Regions from separate parts of the Sphaerotilus sp. FB-3 genome, predicted to be linked through region 1. Evidence: predicted binding sites of a transcription regulator. Region 1 holds the regulator's gene; the other holds the start of a gene.
The links. Region 1 encodes HrcA, which represses chaperone genes, less so after heat shock. Its sites were predicted from a motif close to TTAGCACTCNNNNNNNNNGAGTGCTAA; they were not measured.
Positions count from the first base shown of each region.

Region 2: NFT33_RS11425 (co-chaperone GroES) is a predicted target of HrcA. The motif match lies at 1,781-1,807, and genes of this name have one in related genera.

Region 1 is NZ_BQWE01000016.1:280,749-286,469, forward strand. Features, by position in the region: gene recN (DNA repair protein RecN) at 1-888, opposite strand, end outside; gene NFT33_RS09485 (NAD kinase) at 888-1,778, opposite strand; gene hrcA (heat-inducible transcriptional repressor HrcA) at 1,881-2,897, shown strand; tRNA gene NFT33_RS09495 (tRNA-Ile) at 2,954-3,032, shown strand; gene NFT33_RS09500 (hypothetical protein) at 3,841-4,071, opposite strand; gene NFT33_RS09505 (class I SAM-dependent DNA methyltransferase) at 4,401-5,721, opposite strand, start outside.
Region 2 is NZ_BQWE01000023.1:2,272-7,992, forward strand. Features, by position in the region: gene NFT33_RS11415 (O-acetylhomoserine aminocarboxypropyltransferase/cysteine synthase family protein) at 1-218, opposite strand, end outside; gene NFT33_RS11420 (DUF3422 family protein) at 298-1,644, opposite strand; gene NFT33_RS11425 (co-chaperone GroES) at 1,886-2,176, shown strand; gene groL (chaperonin GroEL) at 2,247-3,893, shown strand; gene NFT33_RS19410 (pilin) at 3,929-4,684, shown strand; gene NFT33_RS11445 (pilin) at 4,821-5,288, shown strand; gene NFT33_RS11450 (PglL family O-oligosaccharyltransferase) at 5,345-5,721, shown strand, end outside.

The DNA of each region.
Region 1 (5,721 bases):
GGGCTCGAGTTCGGTGCGGCGCAGCAGCGCCTGCAGGCTGCGCGCGGCATCGGCCAGCTGCGCCTGCGCGCCGGCCAGCACCTCGATGACCTCGGCCAGCGCCGGCTCGTAGCCGGCCACCGTCTCCAGCGCCTCGAGCGCGCGTGCGGCCTGGCTGCTGGCCGCCGCTTCGCCCTCATGGACTGCATCGACCGACAGCTGCACCGCGTCCAGGATGGCCTGCGCATGGGCCAGGCGCTGGTGCTCGGCGTTGAGTTCGGGCCATTCGTCCGCGCCCGGCGCCAGACGCTCGACCTCGCCGATCTGCCAGACCAGGCGCTCGCGCTCGCGTTCGCGCTCGGCGCCCAGGCGCTCGGCGGCCTCCAGCCGTGCGAGCTGCTCGCGCCAGCGCTGCCAGGCCAGCAGCATCGGGCCGGTGTCGACCTCGGCATGGTCGTCGAGCCACTGGCGCACCGCCGCCGGCCGGGTCAGGCTCTGCCAGGCGTGCTGGCCGTGAATGTCGACCAGATGCTCGGCCGTCTCGCGCAGCTGCGCGACGGTGGCGGCGCTGCCGTTGATCCACGCGCGGCTCTTGCCCTGCGCGTCGATCGTGCGGCGCAGCAGCAGCGTCGCCGCACCGGCCTCGTCGGCCGCGGCCAGTCCGGCCTCGTCGAGCCAGGCGGCCAGCGCCGGCGGCACCGGCTCGAACTCGGCGGCGATCTCGGCGCGGCTCTCGCCCTCGCGGACCACGCCGGCGTCGCCCCGGCCGCCCAGCACGATCTGCAGCGCGTCGATCAGGATGGACTTGCCTGCGCCCGTCTCTCCGGTCAGCACCGCGAAGCCGGGGCCGAAGTCGACGTCGAGACGGCTGACGATGACGAAGTTGCTCAGGGACAGCCGGCGCAGCATCACTGGCCTCCGTCGCCGGGCAGTGCGCCCTCGTTCCAGTGCAGCTTGCGACGCAGCGTCGCGTAGTAGTTCCATCCGCGCGGATGCAGGAAGCGCACGCGGTGGTCGGAGCGCCGCACGGTGATGCGGTCGCCGATGAGCAGGCTGGCCAGCGATTGCATGTCGAAATTGACGGAAGGCTCGCGTGCCGAGACGATCTCGATGCTGATGCGACCGTTGTCGGGCACGACGATGGGGCGGTTGGAGAGCATGTGCGGCGCGATCGGCACGATCAGCCAGCCGGCCACGCCCGGGTGCAGGATCGGGCCGCCGGCCGACAGCGCATAGGCGGTCGATCCGGTCGGCGAGGAGATGATCAGGCCGTCGGCGCGGAAGTTGGCGACGAACTGGTCGTCGACCTCCACGCGCAGCTCGACCATCGAGGTGGTGCCGCTGCGCAGCACCACGTCGTTCATCGCCACCGCCTCGTAGATCGACTCGCCGTCGCGCAGCACGCCGCCTTCGAGCATCGCGCGGTGCTCTTCCTCGTAGTCGCCGGCGACGATGGCCTTGAGCGCGTGCAGCACCTGCGCCACCGGAATGTCGGTGATGAAGCCCAGCCGGCCCTGGTTGACGCCGACCATCGGCACGCCGTAGCGCGCCAGCGTGCGCGCGATGCCCAGCATGGTGCCGTCGCCGCCGACGACGATGGCGATGTCGCAGGTCTGGCCGAGTTCGTCGGGCGTCAGCGCCGGATAGCCGGCCAGGCCGGTGTTGTGCGCGGTCTCGATCTCGACCGAGACCTCCAGGCCGCGCCGGGTCAGCAGGTGGGCGATTTCCTCGAGCAGCGGCCGCATGCCCCGGGCCTGGTACTTGCCGATGAGCGCGGCATGACGGAATCGGCTGATCATGGGCACAAATTACACCACAGCACTTTGACAGTCCGCGTCGCGCCCCCATCGTCATGAACGTCGGCGTTCCTCGCGCGCCTCCACCCTACAATCGGTTTCACCATGATGGATGACCGTTCGAAGCTGCTGCTGAAGACGCTGGTCGAGCGCTACATCGCCGATGGCCAGCCGGTGGGGTCGCGCACGCTGTCGAAGACCTCCGGGCTGGAGCTGTCGCCGGCGACGATCCGCAATGTCATGGCCGACCTGGAGGAGCTGGGCCTGATCGCCAGCCCGCACACCTCGGCCGGGCGCATCCCGACCGCGCGCGGCTACCGCGTCTTCGTCGACACCATGCTGACGGTGCGACCGGCGCAGCTCTCCTTCGAGGATTCCGCGATCGCGCCGCTGCAGCCCGACCAGCCCCAGCGTGTCATCGCCAGCGCGGCGCATCTGCTGTCCAACCTGTCGCACTTCGTCGGCGTGGTGACCGCGCCGCGCAAGGCCGGCGTGTTCCGCCACATCGAGTTCCTGCGTCTGGCCGAGCGCCGGGTGCTGCTGATCCTGGTCGCAGCCGACGGCGACGTGCAGAACCGGGTGCTGTTCACCGCGCAGGACTACAGCCCGTCGCAGCTGCTCGAGGCCTCCAACTACCTCAACGCGCACTACGCCGGCCTGACGATCGACGAGGTGCGCGAGCGGCTGCAGGGCGAGGTCGACCGCCTGCGCGTGGAGATCGCCACGCTGATGCAGGCCGCGGTGCAGGCCGGCAGCGAGGCCGCCAGCGACGAGGCCGCGCAGGTGGTGGTCTCCGGCGAGCGCAACCTGCTCGAGGTCAGCGACTTCGGCAACGATCTGGGCTCGCTGCGCAAGATGTTCGACCTGTTCGAGCAGAAGACGCAGCTCATGCGCCTGCTCGACGGCTCCAGCCGCGCCGAGGGCGTGCGCATCTACATCGGCGGCGAGAGCGGCGTGGTCCCGATCGAGGACCTGTCGGTGGTCTCCGCGCCCTACGAGGTCGACGGCCAGGTGGTGGGCACGCTGGGCGTCATCGGCCCGACCCGCATGGCCTACGACCGCATGATCCAGATCGTCGACATCACCGCGCGCATGGTCGGGCAGGCGCTGAGCCAGAAGTAATGCACACCGCCTGAAACCGCAAAGCGCTGCCGCAGCCACTACAATCGCGCTCCCACGGGCCTCTAGCTCATGCCTGGTTAGAGCAGCGGACTCATAATCCGTTGGTGCGGGGTTCGACTCCCCGGGGGCCTACCAATGAAATCAAGGGGTTAGCGCGGTGTCGTGCTGACCCCTTGGCGTTTTTGGATTCCATGTAAGGGCGGGTGTAAGGCGTTTTCTTTGATGCCAGCCAGCGCGGGCAGATTGCACCATCGGCGCGACAGCTCAAGCACCGGGACTGGTCTGCGCCGCACCTGCTCGCCAGAACGAGCGGCAGCTCGACTTTCTTCCATCCCTGCAAGAAAGCACCTGTCGGCGCTGGCACGGTGGTCGAGGTGCATCCTTGTTCGCTGGATGTCGCCGACCCTACCCCGGACCTTCCCTGCACCTTCCCTGTGCAGCAGGTGGCACGCTGCCGGCGCCGGTGTGGGTGGCCCCGGTGTCGTCCCACGCAAGAAGACTTGTCCCCGTGCCTTCGGCGGATGACCTGAGGGAGAGAGGGAGGGAGCGAAGGGGCGGGCCTCTTCCCTTACCCGGCGGTGCGCTGGGTTCGGGCGGGTGCCCCTCGCGGTGCCGTGACCATCGGTCGGTCAGTCGGTCGCATCCGGGGTCTGCACGCGGCTCCAGGCGTGCGAGCGGCCGGGTTCAGGGTCTGGGCACCCCTCCACGCGCGTCCCGGCTGGAAGCCTCTGCGCCCCGGCTGGTGTGGTCCTCGCTCTGGCCGGGCGGTACACGCGCAGGCCGAGCCGGGACGCATCCGGGGGCGACAAGTCGTGAAGAGTCCCCCGGCGCATGACGTGCAGACGTGCGCGGGCGAGCGGCGCCGATGGCTGGCGCTGCTCGCGTGCCCGGTCGGTGCCGGGCGGTCGGCGGTGGGGTGTGCCCGGTCAGCGCCGGGTGGGGGTCACGGCAGTGACGTGGTGGCCAGGCTGGCGACGTGCTCGGCGGCCTGGGCCCGCAGCTCGGCGCGGCGGACCGCACGGCGGGTGGCATTGCGCTCTGCCCGCTCACGGGCACGGCGCAGCACGAAGGCGCGGCAGTAGTCGGCGACAGGGGGCAAGGGGCGGGAATCGATGTGCGCAGGCAGGTGCAGAACGGTGCGGCCCGATGCGGGCGCAATGAGGGTGTCAGCCATGACGGCTCCTACTCGACAGGTCTTGAACCTGCCACGCTCCCGACCAAGAGAGGGTGGCAGACCGTGCCGGGTTGGTCGACCGGGAGTAGGTACCGGCAGGGGTTTCCCCCTCCCGACACGGCCCGCCATAGACGGAGCCATGCCCGCAGCTTCACGCCGTACAGACGTGAAAAAGCCGCGACGGGCGCGGCTGCTGCGCCTACTTCTCCGGGCGACCAAACCCGGACCGCTGATGTGCAGCGGCGGCCGGATTGTAGTTCCAATGCGGCATTTCTGTGCTTTGACAGTGGTGAGGCGTGTCTATGGCGTGCACGCACGCGCTTGGGCTGTCACGCCTTCGGCGCCCGCTCCCGGTTCAGCGCCAGCAGGCGGCGCAGGATGTCGTCATCGGTCATCGTGGCGCCGTCCGTCCAGCCGTAGGCCGCCGCCACGGCGGCATCCAGGTCCGCGTGCGCTTTCTTCAGCCAGGCCGGCGGGGCGTTGTAGAGGTTGGTGAGCGTGCGCTTGGCCAGCTCCTTCTCGTGGCCGGGCTTGGCGACGATGCGATCCGGGTAGGGCGAGCGCTCCAGGCCGAGCGGCGTCACCTCCGGCACCCGGTCGCACCATTCCGGCGGGTTCAGCCAGCGCTCGCGCAGGTCGTTGAGTCGCTTGGCGGCGCGCGCGATGGCTTCGGCCTTGCCGCGGACCTCGGCCGGCAGTTCGGCCGGGATCACCGTGCCGTCGGCCAGCGTTTCGGTGCGCTGGTGCGCGGTGGCGGCGGGCGTCAGGCCGGTGGGGAACGGGAAGGTCTCGAACGTGCTGGTGGGCGTGTACCGCGGGCGGTCCTCAAGCGAAGTGCCCAGCCGAAGCGACCACAGCTCATGGAACCGGCTGTGCAGCACGCCGAAGGTGGTGTCGTCAGCGCGGGCGATCACGGTCAGGTTCTTGTCGGCGATCACGGCCGCGGGCAGCCATGCAAAGACGCGGAACTTGGACACCTCGGGTGTCACGATGCTGCGCGGCAATGTCGAGATGGCCTTGCGCATGACAGGGCGTGACCACTGGAACAGCCAGTACAGCTCGTTGGTGCGTGCCTCGCGCTTGCCAACACGGGTCGGCTTGACGTGCTCGGTGACGTAGGCGAAGGGTTGTTCGTACAGGCTGGCATCGTCATGGGACATGTCGGTGCCGAAGTCGGCGATCCACATGTCGCGATTGCGACGGGTCACGTCCATGCCGTTGAACCACGGCCGCACCACGTCGCTGTTGGGGCACCCGTTCGGATTCGGCAGCTTCAGCCATGACCGCGCCGTGTCTCCTTCGATGTCGAACGGGCCGGTTTTCTGAATGCCGGCGTAGGACGTGTTGGCGTTTTCGGGCAGCGGCGTTGCGCCTGTGATGTCGCAGGTGTCATCGGTCTGACCGCCGGTGAGGTCGGGGGCAATGTGCGTAACCGGCTGGCCGTTCAGCACCGCGCCCGCTTCGGTGTTCCCGAAGGCCGTCAGCGACACCCGCACGGCCGCTCCGTTGTTCACCCATTCCTCATCCGCCCATGCGGCGAAGATGCGGGTGCTCTCGCAGATGCGGTCGAGCACCTCGCGGTTCTTGCCGCCGCGGACCGAGTTCGTGGACACGAAGCCGGCGCGCTGCAGCTGGCCTGCCTCGATCAGC
Region 2 (5,721 bases), on a different contig from region 1:
CCGCCCTCGAGCGCGGCCACCCGGGCCTCGAGGATCGACTGGGTCGGATTCATGATCCGGGTGTAGATGTTGCCCTGCACCTTCAGGTCGAACAGGTCGGCGCCATGCTGGGCGCTGTCGAAGGCGTAGGCCACCGTCTGGTACACCGGCACCGCCACCGCCTTGGTGGTCGGGTCGGGCTGGTAGCCGGCGTGAACGGCCAGGGTCTCGAGCTTCATCGGCTTCATCGGCGAGTCTCCTCGTGTCGTGGGGTGGGACGGGACAGATTCGGGCCGGCGATTGTGGGCCGGCGTCTTTTCAGTGACCTTGCTCGGCGTGGAGTTTCTCGTGGATGCGCCGGTTGGTGCGCCAGACGCCCCACAGCACCGCCGGGATCAGCGCGCCGGCGACCAGCTCCGGGCTGATCGGCACGCCGGCGACCTTGACCGCCTTGGCGCCGTAGTAGATCAGGCTCATCACGTAGTACGAGATCGCCGCGATCGACAGCCCCTCCACCGTCATCTGCATGCGCAGCTGCAGGTCCTGGCCGCGGGTGAGCTGCGCCAGCAGCTGCTGGTTCTGCGACTCGGTGGCGATGTCGACGCGGGTGCGCAGCAGCGCGCTGGTGCGCTCGATGCGCTGCGACAGGCCGCTCAGGCGCTGCGCGGTGGCCGCCACCGTCTGGATCGCCGGCGACAGGCGCCGCTGCATGAATTCGCTGATGGTCTGCGTGCCCGAGATCGGCTTCTCGCGCAGCTCCTGGATGCGCTGGCTGACGATGGCGTCATAGGCCTGGGTCGCGGCGAAGCGGTACTGGTTCTCGGCGGTGGCGCGCTCGACCCGCGCGGCCAGCGCCACCAGCGTGTCGAGCAGCTCCTGGTCGGTGGCGGCCTTGTTCTCGAGCCGCGCGGTGATCTCGGCCAGCCGCGACTCGGCCTCGGCCAGCATCGGCGACAGCGCCTTGGCCGCGGGCAGCCCGCGCAGCGCCATCATCCGGTAGGTCTCCAGCTCGAGCAGGCGCTGCGAGATGCGGCCCGCGCGGGTCTCGGTGGTGCGCTCCGGCGCGATCACCAGCATGTGCTCGAAGCCGTCTTCGCGCAGCCGGAACGAGGTGACCGCGATCGAGTGGCCGTAGGTGCCCATGATCGAGGCCACCACGCTGCGGCCGCCCAGCCAGCGCTGGCCGCGCCGGGCGGCTTCCGGCGCATTGGCGATGTCGCCGATGACCATCGCCAGCTTGATCGCGGTGATGGTGCGCCCGGGAATCGCCGCCAGCCAGTCCGGGTCGATCGCCAGCGCGTCCAGCGGCGGGTTCTCGGCCTCCAGGCCGGCGCCCTTGGGCAGCGACTGCACGATCGAGTAGCGGGTGTACTCGCTGTGGCGCTCCCACTTCAGCGTGCAGTTTCCCAGGCGCAGCCGCACGAAATGGTCGTGCAGCACCTCCGGCGGCAGATCCTGCTGGCCCGGCAGCAGGCGCAGGTGCGCCAGCTCCTGCTCGCGGCTGATGCCCTCGTTGAGCACCGCGACATAGACGACCAGCGCCGGCAGGCGGATGCGGGCGGTCGGTCGGGCATGGACCTCGTTGTGCAGCAGCGCGCGCTGCAGGTCGTCGGGCGGCAGCGCGCTGCGCGTGGGGGAGGGCGAGGGCGGAAGAGCGTCGGTCATCGCGGGATCGGAGGGGCGAAGTCGGCAGAAGTGGACGGTCGGGCGCGTACTGCCCCTCGAGCGTAACGGCTTTCCGTGGGGTTTCTGGGGCCTCCCCCTCTTGAAAGCCGCGATCGCGTTCCTATAATCAGTTCCGTTAGCACTCGCCGATGGTGAGTGCTAGTGATCGCGAAGGGCATCGTTCCGCCCTGTCGCATCCCACCTTCTCTGTCCGATCCAAGCTCTGTTTCTAGGAGTCGCCATGAATCTTCGTCCCCTGCACGACCGCGTGATCGTCAAGCGTCTGGAAAACGAGACCAAGACCGCCCTGGGCATCATCATCCCGGACAACGCGGCCGAGAAGCCGGACCAGGGTGAAGTGCTGGCCGTCGGCCCGGGCAAGCGCAACGACAAGGGTGACTTCGTCGCGCTGAACGTGGCTGTCGGCGATCGCGTGCTGTTCGGCAAGTACAGCGGCCAGACCGTCAAGGTCAACGGCGAAGAGCTGCTGGTGATGCGCGAAGAAGACCTCTTCGCCGTGGTCGAGAAGTAAGCCGCCCTCAAGGCGCCTTCTCCCGCACATCTCCCCCCATTCCCAGATTTCAAGTATTCGGAGTTAGAACATGGCTGCAAAAGACGTCATCTTCGGCGCAGACGCGCGTCACCGCATGGTCGAGGGCGTGAACATCCTGGCCAACGCGGTCAAGGTCACCCTGGGCCCCAAGGGCCGCAACGTGGTGCTGGAGCGCTCGTTCGGCGCCCCGACCGTCACCAAGGACGGTGTCTCGGTCGCCAAGGAAATCGAGCTGAAGGACAAGCTGCAGAACATGGGCGCCCAGATGGTCAAGGAAGTCGCTTCCAAGACCTCGGACAACGCCGGTGACGGCACCACCACCGCCACCGTGCTGGCCCAGGCGATCGTGCGCGAAGGCATGAAGTATGTCGCCGCCGGCATGAACCCGATGGACCTGAAGCGCGGCATCGACAAGGCGGTCGCCGCCTTGGTCGTCCAGCTGAAGGCCGCCTCGAAGGCCACCACCACCTCGAAGGAAATCGCCCAGGTCGGCACGATCTCGGCCAACTCCGACGCGGACGTCGGCGGCATCATCGCCGAGGCGATGGACAAGGTCGGCAAGGAAGGCGTCATCACCGTCGAAGACGGCAAGAGCCTGAACAACGAGCTGGACGTCGTCGAAGGCATGCAGTTCGACCGCGGCTACCTGTCGCCGTACTTCATCAACAACCCGGAAAAGCAGGCCGCCCTGCTCGACAACCCGTTCGTGCTGCTGTACGACAAGAAGGTGTCGAACATCCGTGACCTGCTGCCGACGCTGGAGCAGGTTGCCAAGGCCGGCCGTCCGCTGCTGATCATCGCCGAAGACGTCGACGGCGAAGCGCTGGCGACCCTGGTGGTCAACACCATCCGCGGCATCCTGAAGGTCGTCGCCGTCAAGGCCCCGGGCTTCGGCGACCGCCGCAAGGCCATGCTGGAAGACATCGCCATCCTGACCGGCGGCAAGGTCATCGCCGAGGAAGTCGGCATGTCGCTGGAGAAGGTCACGCTGGCTGACCTGGGCCAGGCCAAGCGCGTCGAAGTGGGCAAGGAAAACACCACCATCATCGACGGCGCCGGCACCGCCGACATCATCGAGGCGCGCGTCAAGCAGATCCGCATCCAGATCGAGGAAGCCACCAGCGACTACGACCGCGAGAAGCTGCAGGAGCGCGTCGCCAAGCTGGCCGGCGGTGTTGCCGTCATCAAGGTCGGTGCCGCCACCGAAGTCGAGATGAAGGAGAAGAAGGCCCGCGTGGAAGACGCCCTGCACGCCACCCGCGCTGCGGTGGAAGAAGGCATCGTCGCCGGTGGTGGCGTCGCCCTGCTGCGTGCCCGTCAGGCCGCTGGCGAGATCAAGGGTGACAACGCCGACCAGGACGCCGGCATCAAGCTGGTCCTGAAGGCGATCGAAGCCCCGCTGCGCGAGATCGTCGCCAACGCCGGTGGCGAGCCGAGCGTGGTGGTCAACGCCATCCTGGCCGGTTCGGGCAACTACGGCTTCAACGCCGCCAACGACACCTATGGCGACATGATCGACATGGGCATCCTGGATCCGACCAAGGTCACCCGCACCGCGCTGCAGAACGCCGCGTCCGTCGCCTCGCTGATGCTGACCACCGAGTGCATGGTCGCCGAAGCGCCGAAGGACGATGCTCCGGCCGGTGGCATGCCGGGCGGCATGGGCGGCATGGGCGGCATGGGCATGGACATGTGATCCTGCCGAGCCTGACCTGAGCTCGAATGAAAAGGGTGGCTGTCAAGCCACCCTTTTTTCATTTCTGCAAGCAATTGCGTGTGAAGTCGGGCACGCCGAACGGGTTCATCCCCCGCATCCGGGTGACAAATCTTGGCCGTCTGCGTGAGGATCTGACATTTCTTGGCAGCACCGTCGACCTTGTCGGCCAAAAAATGTCACTTCCTGAGCCGCATCAGCGCCGCTCCGCCCGGGCTGTTGGGGCTTTGAGGGCTGGCACGAAGTCTGCACATTTCCTGCCGTCTACTCACTTGACGGAGGATCCTTCCATGAAGCGCGCGCAACAAGGTTTTACGCTTATCGAACTGATGATCGTCGTGGCGATCATCGGCATCCTGGCCGCGGTGGCGCTGCCGGCCTATCAGGACTACACGGTCCGCGCGAAGGTCTCGGAAGGCCTGGCGCTGGCGGCCGGTGCCAAGGCGACGGTGGCTGAAAATGCGGCCAACGGTGCAGCATTCAATTCCGGTTTCCAGGAGCCTGCTGCGACCAAGAATGTCGCCAAGGTCGAAATCAACCCCACCAATGGCGAGATCACCATCACCTTCACCGCGGCAATCGATGGTGGTGCGAACCTGATCCTGTCGCCGCGTGACGGCGGTATTGCGGGCAACGCGCTGGTGAGCGGCACGGTGCCGACACAAGGTTCGATCACCTGGAATTGTCTGTCTGCAGGCTCGACTGGCTCTGGCAAGTCGGGCACTGCTGGCAGCATCAAGGGCAAGTACGTCCCGGCTGAATGCCGTAGCTGACACCCCCTTGTCTGAGGGGTCAAGATGCGCCTTCGGGCGCATCTTGCGTTTCTGGCGCCCGAAAACGAATTTGTTCCTTGGTGAATGGCGGTGGATTCTCTACAACGGCAGCAGTTTTCCGCAGGAATGCCACGCCATGTGCCACACCGCCGCTGTCGTCCCGGGGGGGAGAGCAGTCAGGCCCTCGCCCGGATTCACGTTGATCGAGCTGATGATCGTCGTCGCGATCGTCGGCGTACTGGCGGCCATCGCGCTGCCCGCCTACCAGGACTATGCGCTGCGCGCCCGCGTCTCCGAAGGGCTGCGCCTGAGCATGGAGGCCCGCGACATGGTGACCGAGTTCTACGGCACCAACTCGCGCTGGCCTGACAGCAATGAGGCTGCCGGTCTGGTGGAGCCCGAGAAGATCGCCGGCAACAGTGTCAGCTCGGTTTCTGTCGGCAGTGCCGGCATCATCACCATCCGCTTCAATTCGCGGGTCCAGGACGGCAGCCTTCTGCTCCAGCCCGAGGCCGCCTCGGGCAGCATCCGCTGGTCCTGCCGGATTCCTTCCAGCGGCGGCCTGTCGCCGCGCTACGTGCCGGCGGAGTGCCGCGGCAGCTGAAGCGCAGGCCTGCGCGGGTCCGGGGCGAGCGGCTCGGCTCGCTATGATCGGCGCGCATGACGCCGCCGCTTTCCGCTGACCGCAACGCCTTCCTGCCGCTGGCCCTGCTGGCCGTCGCGCTGCCTTTCCTGATTGCCGGCAGCGCGCCGCCGACCTCGACCTATTTCAACCAGGCGCTGGCCTTCGGTGGCTGCGGCCTGTGGCTGATGGTCTGGGCGCTGGGCACCCGGCCCGGTGCGGCCGGATCTTCCGCCGCCACCCGCTGGCTGCTGGGCGTGGGCGCGCTGCTGCTGCTGTCCACCGCGCTGTCCTCCGCGCCCTGGGGGCAGCGGCTGGCCCCGCTGGGCTGTCTGCTGCTCGGCGGCGCGCTGATGCATGCGGTGGCTCGCAGCTGCCGTGACGGCCGCGGCGGCGACTGGACCCTGCCGCTGAT